DNA from 3 places in the Shewanella sp. MTB7 genome. Region 1 is predicted to be linked to each of the others. Evidence: predicted binding sites of a transcription regulator. Region 1 holds the regulator's gene; each other region holds the start of a gene.

Region 1 (5,014 bases):
ATTTGAAAGCTGTTTCTCTAACTCTGTTTCGTGCATATTACGAACATCCACACTAATAGCCACAAGGTCTGTGCTATCTTTGAGCTGTTCAAGTAATGTGTCCATAAGTGGCAAAGGTAAGTTGTCGACACAGTAGTATCCGAGATCTTCCAATACCCTGAGGGCGACAGATTTTCCCGAACCGGAGCGACCGGATACCATAACCAGTTTCATTGTGTTATCACCTGATAAAGTTCTGACTCATCTTGTGTTTTTCGTAACTGCTTTAAAATTAGTTTGTCATTAAGCTTTTCTGCCATAGCAGATAAGGTACTTAAATGCTGCTCACATTGATCAGCTGGAACTAATAGTGCAAATAATATATCTACCGGCTGTTTATCAATAGAGTCGAAAGCAATTGGCTCCTCGCACTTTATGAGTACCGCAACGGGTTGACTAATATTGGCTAACCTTCCATGTGGAATGGCTATGCCGTTACCTATACCTGTGCTGCCCATTTTCTCTCTGGCTAAAAGACTTTCAAAAATCTCTTGAGAGGAAAGGTTAGGGTACTGGACAGCGGCAAGATCGCTTATAAGTTCCAGTACCTTTTTCTTACTGCCCGGAGTGGCGCAAGTTGTACATTCCGGCTGCAGGATAGTGCTTAATTCCATCGTTAGTGTTTTATTTGCTTCTCTTTATGTTTAATAACCTGACGGTCGAGCTTATTTATCAGGGAGTCGATTGCGGCATACATGTCAGCATGTTCTGACATAGCAAAAACCTCTCCACCAACAAGATGAAGTTTAGCTTCTGCTATTTGCTGCATTTTCTGAACATTTAAAATAACGTGCACATTATTGATCTGATCGAAATGTCGTTCAAGCTTTGAAAATTTTTCTTCAACATACTGACGAAGAGATGTTGTGATTTCGATATGATGACCTGTTACGTTAATTTGCATAGAAATACTCCTCCGGACTCGATTGTGTTTGAAAGCACGCTCGTCGATTAGAGGTTTACATTGCATATTTAGGTATCTGACTAACGTCACAATGTTTAACCTCAACATATTAATATCTTAATTTTCAAAAATATTCTATAAGCTCTTTCTTTGATTTGATGGTGGTATGAGCAAAGCCTCACGGTACTTGGCTATGGTTCTTCTCGCTACTTTAATGCCTTGTTCAGCTAACAGTAGTGCCATCTTACTGTCACTTAATGGTTTCTGTTGGTTTTCTGCAGCAACTAGCTTCTTAATAAAGGCGCGAATTGCGGTTGATGAACATTCGCCACCGTCGTCGGTACCCACATGACTTGAGAAGAAGTATTTCAGTTCAAAAATACCTCTTGGGGTGTGCATATATTTTTGGGTTGTGACACGTGAAATGGTCGATTCATGCATCTCGACCTCTTCAGCGATGTCATTTAACACCATAGGCTTCATCGCTTCTTCACCGTATTCAAAGAAGCCTTGTTGAAACTTAACAATGCAGTTCGAAACTTTAAGTAAAGTATCGCTACGACTTTCTAAACTCTTGATAAACCACTTAGCTTCCTGCAAGTGTCCACGAATAAACTGACTGTCTGCCTGACTTTTAGTGCTGCGGGCCATGGATGCATAATGTTGGTTTACATTTATTTTGGGTAAGTAATCTGGATTTAGTTCAACTATCCAACGACCTTTTTTCTTGGTCACTGTGACATCAGGGATCACATATTCATCACGGTTTGGTGTTATGGCGAGTCCTGGACGGGGATTCAAGGTTTGAATCAACTCTATTGCTTGCCTTAACTCATCCTCTTTTAGTTTGGTTTTACGCATTAAGAGACGGAAGTCTCGGCCGGCGATAAGATCCAGGTGTTCTTTGATTAACAGTCTGGCGTTATCAATATGAGGCGTTGTGCTAGCGTATTGAGCGAGCTGGATGAAAAGACATTCGCTGAGATCGCGTGCTGCGACTCCAATAGGGTCAAAATGTTGAATACGTTTAAGTACAGCTTCCACTTCATCGAGTTCAATTTCGGGATCGCCCATAGCCTCTAAAATATCGTCAGTATTTTGTGTCAGGTAACCACGTTCATCGACCGCATCAATAATGGCGGTAGCAATGGCGAGATCGTTATCTGAAAATGGGGTTAAATTCTTTTGCCACTCAAGATGCTCAAATAAACCTTCACTGGTTTCACCTTGAAAGGGGAGATCGTCGTCTCGCATTGCACCCGAAGCTGAATTAGGGCTTGCCGTATAGACTTCATCCCAAGTGGTATCCATAGGCAGATCTTCAGGCATAGAATCTTGTGCTAAGGCCTCGGAAGTTTCCAATGTCGAACTGTCTTTTTCGACGACAGTTTCAGCGGAAGCACTGAAATCTGTTTCATCATTTATCTTGGCATCGCTATTGTCAGCTGTTGCGTCGACCTGCTCTTCATCCAACTCAAGTAGAGGGTTGGAGTCTAGTGCTTGTTGGATCTCCTGTTGCAGTTCCAGTGACGATAGCTGCAACAGACGTATGGCCTGCTGAAGCTGTGGAGTCATGGTTAAGTGTTGACCCATTTTGAGCTGGAGTGACGCTTTCATGTACTGCTATTCCCTTCTTTGTACTTATTAAAATGAGAAAGCCTGCTGGAGTTATTTTGGAAGTCTTCGCTTCCTAAATACACTTCATTAGAATGAGTAATATCGATGTATCATATCCATTTTCTAGGGGGGAAATCATTCCCTAGATTAACTATAGCTTGAATTGTTCTCCTAAGTACACCGCTCGTACTTGCTGATTGTCTAAGATTTCTGCGGGTGTTCCTTCGGCAATTAAATTTCCATGACTCACGATATAAGCATGCTCACAAACGTCTAATGTTTCCCTCACGTTGTGATCAGTAATAAGCACTCCAAGACCGCGACTCTTGAGCTGTAAAATGATTTTTTTAATGTCGATGACCGAGATAGGATCGACGCCAGCAAAAGGTTCATCGAGTAAAATAAACTTTGGGTTCGCGGCTAATGCTCTTGCTATCTCTACACGTCGACGTTCGCCGCCGGAAAGCGACATTCCTTGACTATCTCGAATATGAGTAATATGAAACTCTTCCAGTAGATGTTCTAGTTGCTCTTCTCGTGCATTTTTATCAAGTTCATCTCGAGTTTCCAGTACGGCCATAATATTATCTCTGACCGATAACTTTCTAAAGATGCTTGCTTCTTGGGGCAAGTAGCCTATGCCTTTACGAGCACGCAGATGCATAGGATCTAGGGTGAGATCATCATCATTAATAAAGATCCGCCCTTTATCACTTTGAACTAGCCCTACGACCATGTAAAAAGTGGTGGTCTTCCCTGCACCATTAGGTCCAAGTAGACCAACAATTTGGCCGGTTTTGACGGTTAAGCTGACATCTTGTACTACGGCACGGTTCTTATAGCTTTTCGCTAGGTTTACAGCCTTTAACGTCAAAGAGCTCATTTAATCTCCTGAGTGTTTAATGCAGATTCGGCTAGTGTCTTTGGCTGTTCAACTTGTGCTTCTGGCTGAGCTTTTGAAGGAGCGGGTTGTGTCTCTGGCTTTGTGTCTTCTTGATAACTTTCAGGTTGAATTATAGTGATAACACGATCATTACCTGTGCTCTCGGCAATGAGCTGTTGTTTAGCAATGTTATATTGAATTTGATCGCCTGTAACTTGACTGCCATCTTGCTCAAGTGTCGCATTGCCCTTCAAGATAAGCGTGCGCTTAGATAGTTCGTAGCGGATCTCTTTGGCACTGGCATGTGCCGGACGGCCATCTTCCATTATTTGTGAGTAGGTTGCCGGATTACCTGTGGCAACCAAAATACGCCCACCAGAGCCCTCTTTGGTGAAAGCTCTGAGCATATCAGCATGTATTCTTACTGAGCCTTGAGTCACTTCAACTGGGCCATTAAATATGATTTGATTATTTTTAATATCAGCTTCTTGACTTGCCGCAGATATTTTAACTTCTTGTCGTAAATCATCAACTTTTGCTAAGCTACTAAAGCTAACTAGGCAGAGTAAAGCTGTGATGACACAGGTATTTTGTTTCATATATTCCTTCAATTTGACCTAATAATTGTCAATTATAATCACCTAGGTACTTGAGCACTCTCTAGGTGAGGGTAACTATTGTGCTGAATATGTGCCATTAACCTGGCTGGTCAATTTAACACTTTCTGCGTTGAGATCGGCATACAAGCCAACCCCCTTAATAATAAAGTCACTACCAGTAATGTAGATCTCTCTATCGGATGTCATGATCATAGTATTAAGATCTAACTCTAGATAACTGGTTTTTATTGATTGAATTGGTTCTTGCGAGTTTATAGCATTGATAATAACATTGTTCTCGAGTATCACTTTACCCGAACCTTTATTCATGGTGCCTTTTGTCGATTGCAGCTGCCATTGAGCCTGACCTTGTTCAGGGTACACCAGATAGATAGGATCGGTGAAGTAGGTCATGTTCTCTTCTTCAAAGTGTTCCATATGCTTAGCGCTAACTCGACTGTTAACTAAGCCTTGTTCATTGTATTCAACACTTTTAAGATTATCTGCGATGTAATCAGGCCGTGAGCTAACATCGATAGTTAACGCTGTCTCTCCTCGTTTGGATTGCACTTGCCAGTAGAGCAGCAAGGCAGTGCCAAAGAAGACGATAATGGCCAGAGTGACTCTATTCATATACTCATTCCATGAGCTGTTTCGAACTTATTCTGACTAAGAAGCAATAAGTCTGTCAACTCACGCAGAGCCCCATGACCGCCTTTAATCTGGGTGACAAAATCGGCTCTTTGTTGAACGTATGGGTGACCGTCAGCCACACATACCGATAATCCTACTTGTTCCATCACTGGTAGGTCGACCATATCGTCGCCGATATAGGCAACCTCTTCGGGATTCACCTGATATAGAGACAGCAGCTCCTCATAGGGGACCAGCTTGTTATCGACACCTTGATAGATGTGAGTGATCCCAAGTGCAGTCATGCGGTCTGCGACGATTTTTGACTTTCTGCCGGTA
Region 2 (5,014 bases), 3.0 Mb from region 1:
TGTTAACCCGTTGAATCTAATAGGAAAATAGGCCTATTTGGTCTCCCCACAGGGACTCGAACCCCGATCGATCGCTTAGGAGGCGACTGCTCTATCCTGTTGAGCTATGGAGAGACGGGAGTGATTATACTGGTTTTTTCCTCGATGAAAAGCCTTTAAATTTAGTTGCTTATTTCTTATTCAAAAGCTTCGTTTGTTGGTCATCGTTAATCGTTAGCTAGGCGTTGATTAAATCAGCAAACCGTTTGCTTGTCTGTGGTCAAATTTTTATCGCGATATCATTAACCTGAACATTATAGGCTGCTTTCTGATCTACAAGAACAGCGGTGGCGGTATCTTGGGTGACTTGATCTATTTTGACTGTGGCTCGGCTTTTGCCGACGACTGCGCGCATCTTGTCAAAACGGTCGGGAAAGTTTTCTTGCAGGACTAACTGGAAGGAGTCACCAACACGTATGCCATGGCGCCGGCCTAGGTTGATTATCAGCCGGTCATGTTGTTTGGCGACTATCTGACCAAGAATGGGGCGACAGCTTAAACTACGATCTATATCTTGAATGGCTTGAAGTAGTACTTTATCAATATTATTCCCATAGGCAGAGTTCCAGAATCGGTTTTGGTTTGAAGGCACGGTCTCTTGGCGTTTAAACTCCCACGGCGCTGATGAGGTGTAATCTTGGCTCCAGATCTGTTCGCCACTTATACCATGGTATAGGGAAAGTCTGAGTTGAAATTGTCGGATAGGATCACTGCTCCAGAGTCCCAACATGTGATTTTCTGCTGGATCTGTTGAGATATCGATAATTTCAGGTAGCAGCACGTATTGGCTATCGGTTATTTCGCTGAGCCAACTAGGAAGTCGATACCCTCTGATATCGACTAAGGCTTGTTCTATATCTAATCGCTCGTTTGCATGTAAGTGAGGGAAACTACTGTTTGATGCTTGAGTCAATGTATCGCTAATGCGTACAGACAGTGCTTTTTCAAAGAAGCCGATGTTGCCGTAACGTAACTGGGTTCTGTCGTTAATCAAGGATTGGGGGACGAGGATAGCAGCTTTTAGCGACTGACTTTCACACTGGGCCTGATGTGAACTAGCGCCTATTACATCGACTCTGATCATGACGGTCAGTTTATCGCCTTCAATCAGTTCGTTGATTAACTCTACTTTAGCGGCTTGAGATTGCTGCTTTATTGAGAAACTGTCTTGGGTTAACTGGCCATTATTAACCGTTTGTGTGCTGGTAAAGCTGGCTCCATTTTGCAATGTTGCATAGGTAAGAGCCTGATGAATGGCATCTTCACGAGCTTTGGTCACATTGCCATCGACGATATTCGACTCTCCTTTGACCACGACCCAGGCCCCGATTGCTAACTGCGAATAGAGAGAGAGACAGGTAAGGAGAAGCAAGGCTACAAATTTCATCTTTTATCCATTTATCCTTGTAGATGCAGTGTTAATGTATCTATCGACATAAAAATGACAGTTGATTCACTGATAATAAGTTATAGAGAGTATTAAGCAATAAATGTGCCTTTATGGAGTCATTACGTTCTTGAAAAACACCGCGAGTCTAAGTGGGCTGATTAGATATTCATAGCAAGTTGAATCATGCACATGAAACAACTGAGGGGACGCTAAGTTCAACTCTGCATTGAACTTAGCAAGTGAAGGCTAATCTTGATTTACCAGTGTGAGTAATTTTTCTGCAAGCCAGGTGTAATACTTGTCATTACCGTGGATCCAATCATGATTGCCATCATCATATTCAATATCTGACAGATAACTCTGAGGATCTGACACCTCTTGATCAAAGATGGCAGCAGCATTAAAAAAGGTGATGCCGAGTTGACTCCACACATATTCCATTGCATAAAAGTATGAGTAGATTATGTTTGTCATCGACTTTGATTCTTTAAAATATTGACAGAAAGGCGGATCGGATACCACGATCACTCTATGTCCATGATTGTGAAGTTTTAAAAGGATGGATAGCTGATCGGTTAAATCATCGTTGAAGTAATCGACAAACTCTTTGGTGGTGATTTCAGCGACTCCCTCAGGGTATGTTTGTTCCAACCATGTTGAAAATCGCGAGATGTTTTGGTGTGTCTGCATGCCAAGGTTGGTGATGATGGTGGAGTTCGCCGTGGTTTTATCCTGCAGGTGATTGTTCAAGTTATTCAATATTCTTGACCATAGCTTTCTCGATACCGCACTCTCCAGTGGGACAAAATATTCGGCATCGCACATGGCAAATTTCTTTTGTGAGAATCCGGAGCCATTCATCACCATACCGCCACAATGTTGGATATCTATCTTGCTAAATGCAGTGGACAATTTACCCATGTGGCTGTCACCAAACAGACTAATATCAATTTTTTGTTGCTGTGTTGGGTTTACTTGCAGCTTCATTGCGGCTTCGAGTAGCTCATCTTCGCATACCACTTCATCACTGCTCGAGACGTTTATTCCGGACTGTAGAGTGTTAACTGTTTTTTCTTGAGGTGATATGACATGAGTCGTTTTATCAATAACGGAACGAAAGTGCTGCATGACATAGTTAACCGCTTGAGGTGTGACCGATCTAAGGTTTTTCTCAAATCTAAAATCTCCTGCACCGGGAACGGTGATGATTTCGTAGGAGGGGAAGTAAGAGAAATCAACATGGTTATCACTCAGAAATCCCGCCACAGTGCGTAACAATGATTTAGAATGTTGATTGGCTACCATAATATGCTTGTTTGTCATGGTTGCTGTGAGCGGGACTGGTGAAACGGTCAAAATGATCTGAATTTGGGGGTTAATAGATTTTAGCCGGGTAGCAATCTCTTCTAAATCGGTGCGGATCTCTTCATAGCTGAAATTATGGAAGGTATAAATTGAGTCATCAAATAGACCTGATACCACTCCTGGGCAGCTTGGGTAATAAACATCACTGTTATCTTTCCATGCTTCGGTTAATCCAAGGGTAAAAACCAGTAGGTCTGTCGCTAATATCGTCTTTCGCATCTCATTTGATGCCGCGAGCCTGGCTGTAACTAACTCGGCTTGTGAGTCGAAACCTTCTGGATTAAAGCTGGGTCTCAAAAGATCGAAATATATACTGTTATGGGTGTAGACCGCACTATTGATGTCGAATGACTTATCGTTATCACCCATATCAAACCACTGCAGAAGGCACCTTGGAGTGTATAGGTTGCCAAATGCAAAACTGGAGATTTGATTCGTTTCAAGTTTACTTTGATTAAACTGGTAGCCACCACTGTTGAGCCACTTACCAACATGTTGAGCAAAACAAGATCCAATTGAGGATATCCTTGGGTTCTTGATCGCTATATCAATTTGATGCAGTTGGGTGAACTCCTCTTGTCCAAGTTCGATACTGGCTACGGCAGTCCGCCAGAAGGCGTATTTCCCCTGATTATTATAAGGGGTGGAATCGGTTCCCTGCATAATGTTATCTCCATACTTTTGAATTCGACTGTGTCGTTTTTGTGGCGCTTCGTTTCCTTATGGTTAATAAAGCAATTTGTGTGCCTGTAAGTCAGAGATAAGGGATGATAGAAAGATAAAGAGCTGTAAAGTTATGTTCGCTAGGGCCGATAAAATGCTATTACAGATATTTAGTTTCTTTGGGCTAAATGGGATGACTCTTTTACTTGGCTTGATACTTGCTGTTTCTTTAAGAAATAACCGATATTGGTTTAGTGTATGTCATTAACTTTGCTGATTTAGCCATCAGTGTTGTTTATTTTTCGTTTGTTTAATTTAGGGTTTAGCCATGCGTATCATACTGCTTATCTTCTTTGTCTCGTTTCTTAGCAGTTGTGCTCAAGTTAAGCACACAACTAAGTCTATACTTGATGACGGCAATCGATTGCCGTCAAGTTCGGCAATTAATCACATGTCTGAGCAAATAGTAAATGAGTTGGTGAGGCAAAATGATGCTCTACGGTCTAATCAACCTTTGTTGGTGTCAACGCCTGTATTGTTGGCAGATCTAAATAAAACCAACGCAGTGGGTCTTCAACTTCAGCAAGGTTTGACTGCTGCGATGCATCAACATCAATTCAGTTTGGTCGATATTAGTGTGGGCGAGAATATACGTGTGACTCCTGAAGGTGACTTTATATTGACAAGAAATTGGCAACAGTTGCCAGCAGATATCGCCGTTGAACATGTGTTAGTGTCCACCATGAGCATGAGCAGCGAAGGCATGGTCGTGAATGCTAGAATTGTTAATATAACCAATAACCGGGTTGTTTCGGCTTCCCAAGCGAGTTTTGGGCTCACGCAGTTACCTGGTTATTTAAGGTCTTCAGAGAAAGTGGTATCTCAAGATGGTTTGCTTTACCGAAATAACCATATGGGAATGCAAGAGGTGCAGGTGATTGGAGGTTTGAAATGAATAGATGGTTAATATTGATGATGCTTGCACTATCGGGCTGTGCCTCTGATGATCGATACATTGAGTGGGAAACTCAACAACCAGAAAGTTTTCCTAAACTCACTGCAATAGGTTACGCGAGCTTGGATTCTCAACCATCAAAGGATAAGTCACAACGTGTGTTGATGGCGATGCAAGCATCTAAAATCGCTGCATACCGTGAGTTAGCTGAACAGGTGTATGGCCAGGAGTTGTCTGCCAGCAGTCAGGTGAATGATTGGATGTTGACCGATAACACCATTCAAGCGTCAGTGACAGGCATTATTAGAGGGGCGAAAGTGGTAAAAAGTTACCCTGCTGGTGAGCATTATGTGACTGAGTTGGAACTGGACTTTTCTCAGGTTTGGGCGCTATACCAACAAAATAGCAGACCTCAGAAAATAAAGAGTGTGACCTATTTTTAAAGACCGTTTTTAGTATTTCAGTGGCAAGTAATCTCTTGCCACTTTTTTATCACCCGCATTACACGAGCCTATCAGGTGTCGAATTTCTGACGATTACCATTGCTTTCATTAATTTGAAAGCCTGAATGACGTTGAGTTGACTAACTATTGAGTCAGCTT
Region 3 (5,014 bases), 3.0 Mb from region 1:
CCTTCAGCTGAGACATTACCTGTATCTGATGGAATTAGTACTTTTTGCCCGACGAGACCTGAAGCTTGCAGCGCTTGGCTTGACGTCATAACAGTATTCAGATTAATAATTTCATCATTGAGATTATTAATGCCATCCACTGTCGAAAACGAAGCCATTTGTGCAATCATCTGGTCGTTATCGACGGGCTTAAAAGGGTCCTGCATCGACAGCTGTTGACTCAGTAATGAAAAGAAATCCTCCTGAGTCAACTCTTGATTATTTGGCTCTGGGGTCGATGATTCATCAGGAAGACGAATCGCATCAATAAAAGGATTACCTGTTGTTGAAGTCTGCTCAGCACTTTGAGTTGTAGCAGCTTGAACCGCCGATGCTGTTTGTTTTGCTGGCGCCACAGACTGATTTGATGTCTGCGAAGTTCCACCTAACGTTTGCGCACTATTTAACGGATTAATGAGGCTCACTGATTACCTCCTTCTATTTGCCAATTCTGAGAGTTTGCTGAAGCATTGACTTCGCCGCTTCAGCTACCTGGACATTCATTTGATAGGAACGAGATGCAGATATCATGTCGGCCATCTCCTCCATCACATTCACATTCGGTTTATAAATAAAACCATCATTATCAGCCATTGGATGATTGGGAGAAAACTCCTTCTGCAAAGGCGCATCACTCTCAACAATGCCTTTTACTACAACAGATTGAGAAGACTGTTGCTGGTGGCTGGCTTTGGCCATTTCGGCCTCAAAAATAGGGTGTCGAGCACGATAGGTTGCATCAATACTACTGGAGACAGAATCTGCATTCGCAATATTACTGGCTGTAGTATTTAACCTTACCGACTGAGCAGACATCCCAGAACCCGAGACATTAAAGATATTAAATAAGCTCATAATTAATCACCTCTCAAGGCTTTTTTAAGCCCAGAAAATCTACTGTCTAAAAATCCTAGAGACATTTGATACTCAAGTGCATTCTGCATAAATTCTGATTGCTCTTGCTGAATATCGACCGTATTTCCATCACCAGTATCAGGCTGATTTGGCACTCTATAGCCATAATGTTGCTCAGAGAGGGCGGCTAGATCAAAATGTTTGCCGTCATTACCCGTCATAACAAGACCACGTTGACGGCTCGTTGCGGCTTGCAGAGCCTTATCGAAATCAACATCACGGGCTTTATAGTGAGGAGTGTCGGCATTAGCGATATTAGAAGAGATGACCTCTGCACGTTGGGCACGGATCCCAAGAGTGTATTGGTGAACTCCTAACGCCTTATCAAAATTAATCGCCATAAAATTGCCTCCTGAACTTGTTGACAATAATGTAGCAATAGTTGTGCCAAAAAAGGGAGGAAGATTCGAGGATGTTGCTAGACAGCTCACTGGGCGACGGAAAAGTCGCCAGCTAGGAGAAACAAATTGAGATGGACTCTGTCCAACTCAATTCCTTTGGTTGATTTTGCTTGAAGTGAGCTGGTGAACGTACCCGTAGCCAAGATGTTGGCATCTCGCAGCGAGATTGAGAGTATCCTAGAAGATACTACACCCCTAGTTTATCGTATTGATGTTATAAATTAATCCTGAGAACGCCCTCGTAACCAACTTATTAACGAGCGTCCTCGCACCTGCAATTACGTTTTCTTCTGATAATAGATGCCGGGGTTACAGCGAACCATATCAAACTCTTCCGTTAAACCGGCAATTGACTCAGATGCGCCAAGAAAGAGTATCCCTTTGGGGTTTAAAGCGGCAGCAAATTGCCGCAATATTTTCGCTTTTGCCTCAGGAGAAAAGTAGATAAGTACATTACGACAAAAGATAATGTCAAATTTACCCAGCAAGGTATAACTTTCAAGCAGATTGTGAGCTCTGAAATTTACCAGGCGCTTAACATTATCATTGATCACCATAGTGCCGTTATTGGTAGCCGCAAAAAATTGACGTTTACGCTCATCAGACAAACCTCTTCCTAAGGCTAGATTGTCATATTCTGCATGCTTACAGCGATCCAACATCGACGGTGAAAGGTCGGTTGCCAAAATAGATGCGTTGCCAGGTAGACTGCCAGGTTTCTTTTGTTGGTACTCAAGAATAGTCATAGCCAAAGAGTATGGCTCTTGACCTGATGAACATGCAGCAGACCAAATCTTTAGAGGTCGTCCAAGTCGACTGTATTCAGGTAACAATTTATTAGATAACAACTCAAATGGATACCTGTCTCTAAACCATAAGGTTTCATTTGTAGTCATGGCATCGATCACAGAAGCTCGTAACTGTCGCTCCGTAGGTCTCATGGAATGCTTTACAACTTCTGACAACGAAGGAAGATTATATTGCCCCATCAAAGGTGCTAGGCGACTACGCACTAGATACTGCTTATTATCACCCAACACAATTCCACTGTGTTGTTCCAGAAATAACCTAAATTGTGTGTATTCAGTTTCAGCAAGTGATTTGTTTGGCACCTTGGTGTCCTAATATCAGTAAAATAGGCTATTACAGCATTTAATCGTACAGAGCGCTGGTTTATACATTAGCAGTAAAAAAGAAACAAGCTTAATATAAAACAGCGCACAACAATCATTATAAACTCAAGTGCTTATTCACTGCTGCTGCAAGTTCATCAGGGTTGAATTTTGCAATAAAATCATCTGCACCAACTTTTTCTACCATAGCCTGATTAAAAACTCCACTCAATGAAGTATGCAGCACAATTTTAATATCTTTTAATTTCGGATTATCCCTTATCTCCGCAGTTAGGGTATACCCATCCATTTCAGGCATCTCAATATCAGAGATAATTAATGGGATCTCTTTTGACACATCATCCATCTCTTCAGCCATCTTGGTTAGTTTATTCAGTGCATCTTTACCATCAATGGCTGTATCAATTTGCAACCCCAATGCTTCAAGCGCACGAATAATCTGCTTTCGAGCCACTGCAGAATCATCTATCACCATAATATGGAAATACTGTTCTTTATCTATGGTTAGACTCTCACTAAGTTCCTGACTAATTTCAGTCTTAACTGGTGAGATCTCGTCGAGAATCTTTTCAACATCTAGGATCTCAACCAATTCTCCTTCAATCTCAGTAACAGCCGTTAGATAGGAGTATTTTCCAGAGCCCTCTGGAGGCGGCATAATCGCCTCCCAGTTCATATTAATGATACGTTCAACTGATCTGACAAGAAAGCCCTGAATACTTCGGTTGTACTCAGAGATAATAATAAAGCAACCATCGATATTCTCGATAGGGCGACCACCCGTTGCCGCACTCAAATCGATAACCGAAATAGTTGCCCCGCGAATATGAGCAACACCTTTTACGAAAGGATTTAGTTTAGGTAAACTTGTAAGAGGTGGGCATTGGAGTACCTCTTTAACTTTGAACACGTTGATTCCAAACCTTTGGCGACCGTTAAGCTTAAAAAGTAGAAGCTCTAACCGATTGGCCCCAACTAACTGGGTTCGTTTGTTAACTGACTCAAGAATACTTGACATAATACGCTTGCCTTGTCGTCTTTTGGATGCTGACCTACATTTCATTATTCAATGAGTATAGGCATATTAATTGCTTAAGTAGATAGACCTCACAACCAGACCACTGAATTAGTCAAGTTTCTGACTCATTCTCTCGATTTGAGAAATGTAAAATCTCGGTCTTTACGAAAGTATAGGTGTAATCTAGTGAATCAAGCTAGTCTATTCATTATGAAAATAAAAAATATACTCATTTTATTTACGGTTTTCTTTTCTATACCGAGCTTTGGCGCAAGTCAGGCTAGTATACCCAGCTTATCGGCCATATCTAAATTAGCTATAGAGGTTATAGAGAAAAAGATAAATGTTGCTGATGGAGCTAAGATTAAAATTACCCCCCAGAGCTTAGACTCCCGTCTTACCCCACCTTTATGTTTACCACCAATAAAAGCAGAACTCGCGACAAATAGGGCAATAAAACGAACAAATACTGTTAAAATAAGTTGTGATAGCCCGCAGCTGGATTATCCTTGGCAGATATTTCTCTCCGTTCGTGTCGACATTCTTTACCCGGTTGTCGTAGCAAGAGAAACCTTAGGGCCTGGTGATCTACTTTCTAGTGGCGATGTTTCAGTTCAATATGTAGACCAAACCTATTTAAGGGGACAGCAATTTGATACTGTCGAACAGGTTATCGGTACGCGAGTAAAACGGCGAATTCCGCCTAACCAACCTATTTTTAGTAACAACCTCTGCTTTGTTTGCAAAGGTGATATTGTATCCATATTCGCACGTTCACGGACTCTAGTGATAAAAACAGTAGGTGAAGCACTACGTGATGGCAATTTAGGTGATAGAATCCGTATCAAGAACACGAATTCCAATAAAAGCCTACATGCTACAGTGATCGGTGTCGGTGAAGTTGAAGTTAGAATGTAATAACAATAAAAATTTACTAAAGCTCTATCCATCACTGCCGATATATGGGTATGTTCTTCCTTTTTTACTGCTGGAGCCTAATGATGGCTATTAATATTAAACAAGTAAATACAGCTGCAAACTCTCATATTGGCAAAACATCGGCGAATAAAACCGATCCCCAAGCAAACCAGACAAATAGCAATGCGAGTTCAATTAGTTCTCCACCAAAAAGTGATTCAGTTTCAATCACTTCCAAAGCTCAGCAATTGCAAAACATTCAATCAAAACTCGGTGATATTCCTGAAGTCGACAAGAAGAAAGTAGCTGAAATTAAGCTTGCTATCGCAGAAGGTCGCTACAAAGTTGATCCAGAAAAATTAGCGAGTAATATTGCTATGTTTGAAAATGAACTTAAGGATCTTAACTAGTTTTTATGAGTCAATTATCTATCATCATTGAAAAACAACACCGGCTATTACAAGAGTTAAAAGTAACGATCTCTGAAGAAAAAAGCGCACTAGTTAATCAAGATGCAGAGCTTTTACTTTCTCTCGCTTCCAGTAAAGCTAAGTTACTTGATGCCCTTAAGGCCAACGATGACAACTTGT

The links. Region 1 encodes sigma-54, which starts transcription at its own class of promoters, with help from an activator protein. Its sites were predicted from a motif close to GTTGGCACGNNNNTNGNNT; they were not measured.
Region 2: a site for sigma-54 is predicted at 3,663-3,681, ahead of HWQ47_RS09135 (FlgO family outer membrane protein). Genes of this name have one in related genera too.
Region 3: a site for sigma-54 is predicted at 3,564-3,582, ahead of flgA (flagellar basal body P-ring formation chaperone FlgA). Genes of this name have one in related genera too.

What each region holds. Positions count from the first base shown of each region.
Region 1 is NZ_CP085636.1:5,486,427-5,491,440, reverse strand. Features, by position in the region: gene rapZ (RNase adapter RapZ) at 1-213, opposite strand, end outside; gene ptsN (PTS IIA-like nitrogen regulatory protein PtsN) at 210-653, opposite strand; gene hpf (ribosome hibernation promoting factor) at 656-943, opposite strand; gene HWQ47_RS23960 (RNA polymerase factor sigma-54) at 1,079-2,560, opposite strand; gene lptB (LPS export ABC transporter ATP-binding protein) at 2,712-3,443, opposite strand; gene lptA (lipopolysaccharide transport periplasmic protein LptA) at 3,440-4,042, opposite strand; gene lptC (LPS export ABC transporter periplasmic protein LptC) at 4,118-4,675, opposite strand; gene kdsC (3-deoxy-manno-octulosonate-8-phosphatase KdsC) at 4,672-5,014, opposite strand, start outside.
Region 2 is NZ_CP085636.1:2,157,614-2,162,627, forward strand. Features, by position in the region: tRNA gene HWQ47_RS09120 (tRNA-Arg) at 39-114, opposite strand; gene HWQ47_RS09125 (flagellar assembly protein FlgT) at 260-1,426, opposite strand; gene HWQ47_RS09130 (GSCFA domain-containing protein) at 1,676-3,457, opposite strand; gene HWQ47_RS09135 (FlgO family outer membrane protein) at 3,786-4,412, shown strand; gene HWQ47_RS09140 (LPP20 family lipoprotein) at 4,409-4,855, shown strand.
Region 3 is NZ_CP085636.1:2,162,970-2,167,983, reverse strand. Features, by position in the region: gene flgD (flagellar hook assembly protein FlgD) at 1-464, opposite strand, end outside; gene flgC (flagellar basal body rod protein FlgC) at 478-894, opposite strand; gene flgB (flagellar basal body rod protein FlgB) at 897-1,295, opposite strand; gene HWQ47_RS09165 (CheR family methyltransferase) at 1,634-2,467, opposite strand; gene HWQ47_RS09160 (chemotaxis protein CheV) at 2,586-3,506, opposite strand; gene flgA (flagellar basal body P-ring formation chaperone FlgA) at 3,717-4,424, shown strand; gene flgM (flagellar biosynthesis anti-sigma factor FlgM) at 4,508-4,834, shown strand; gene HWQ47_RS09145 (flagella synthesis protein FlgN) at 4,840-5,014, shown strand, end outside.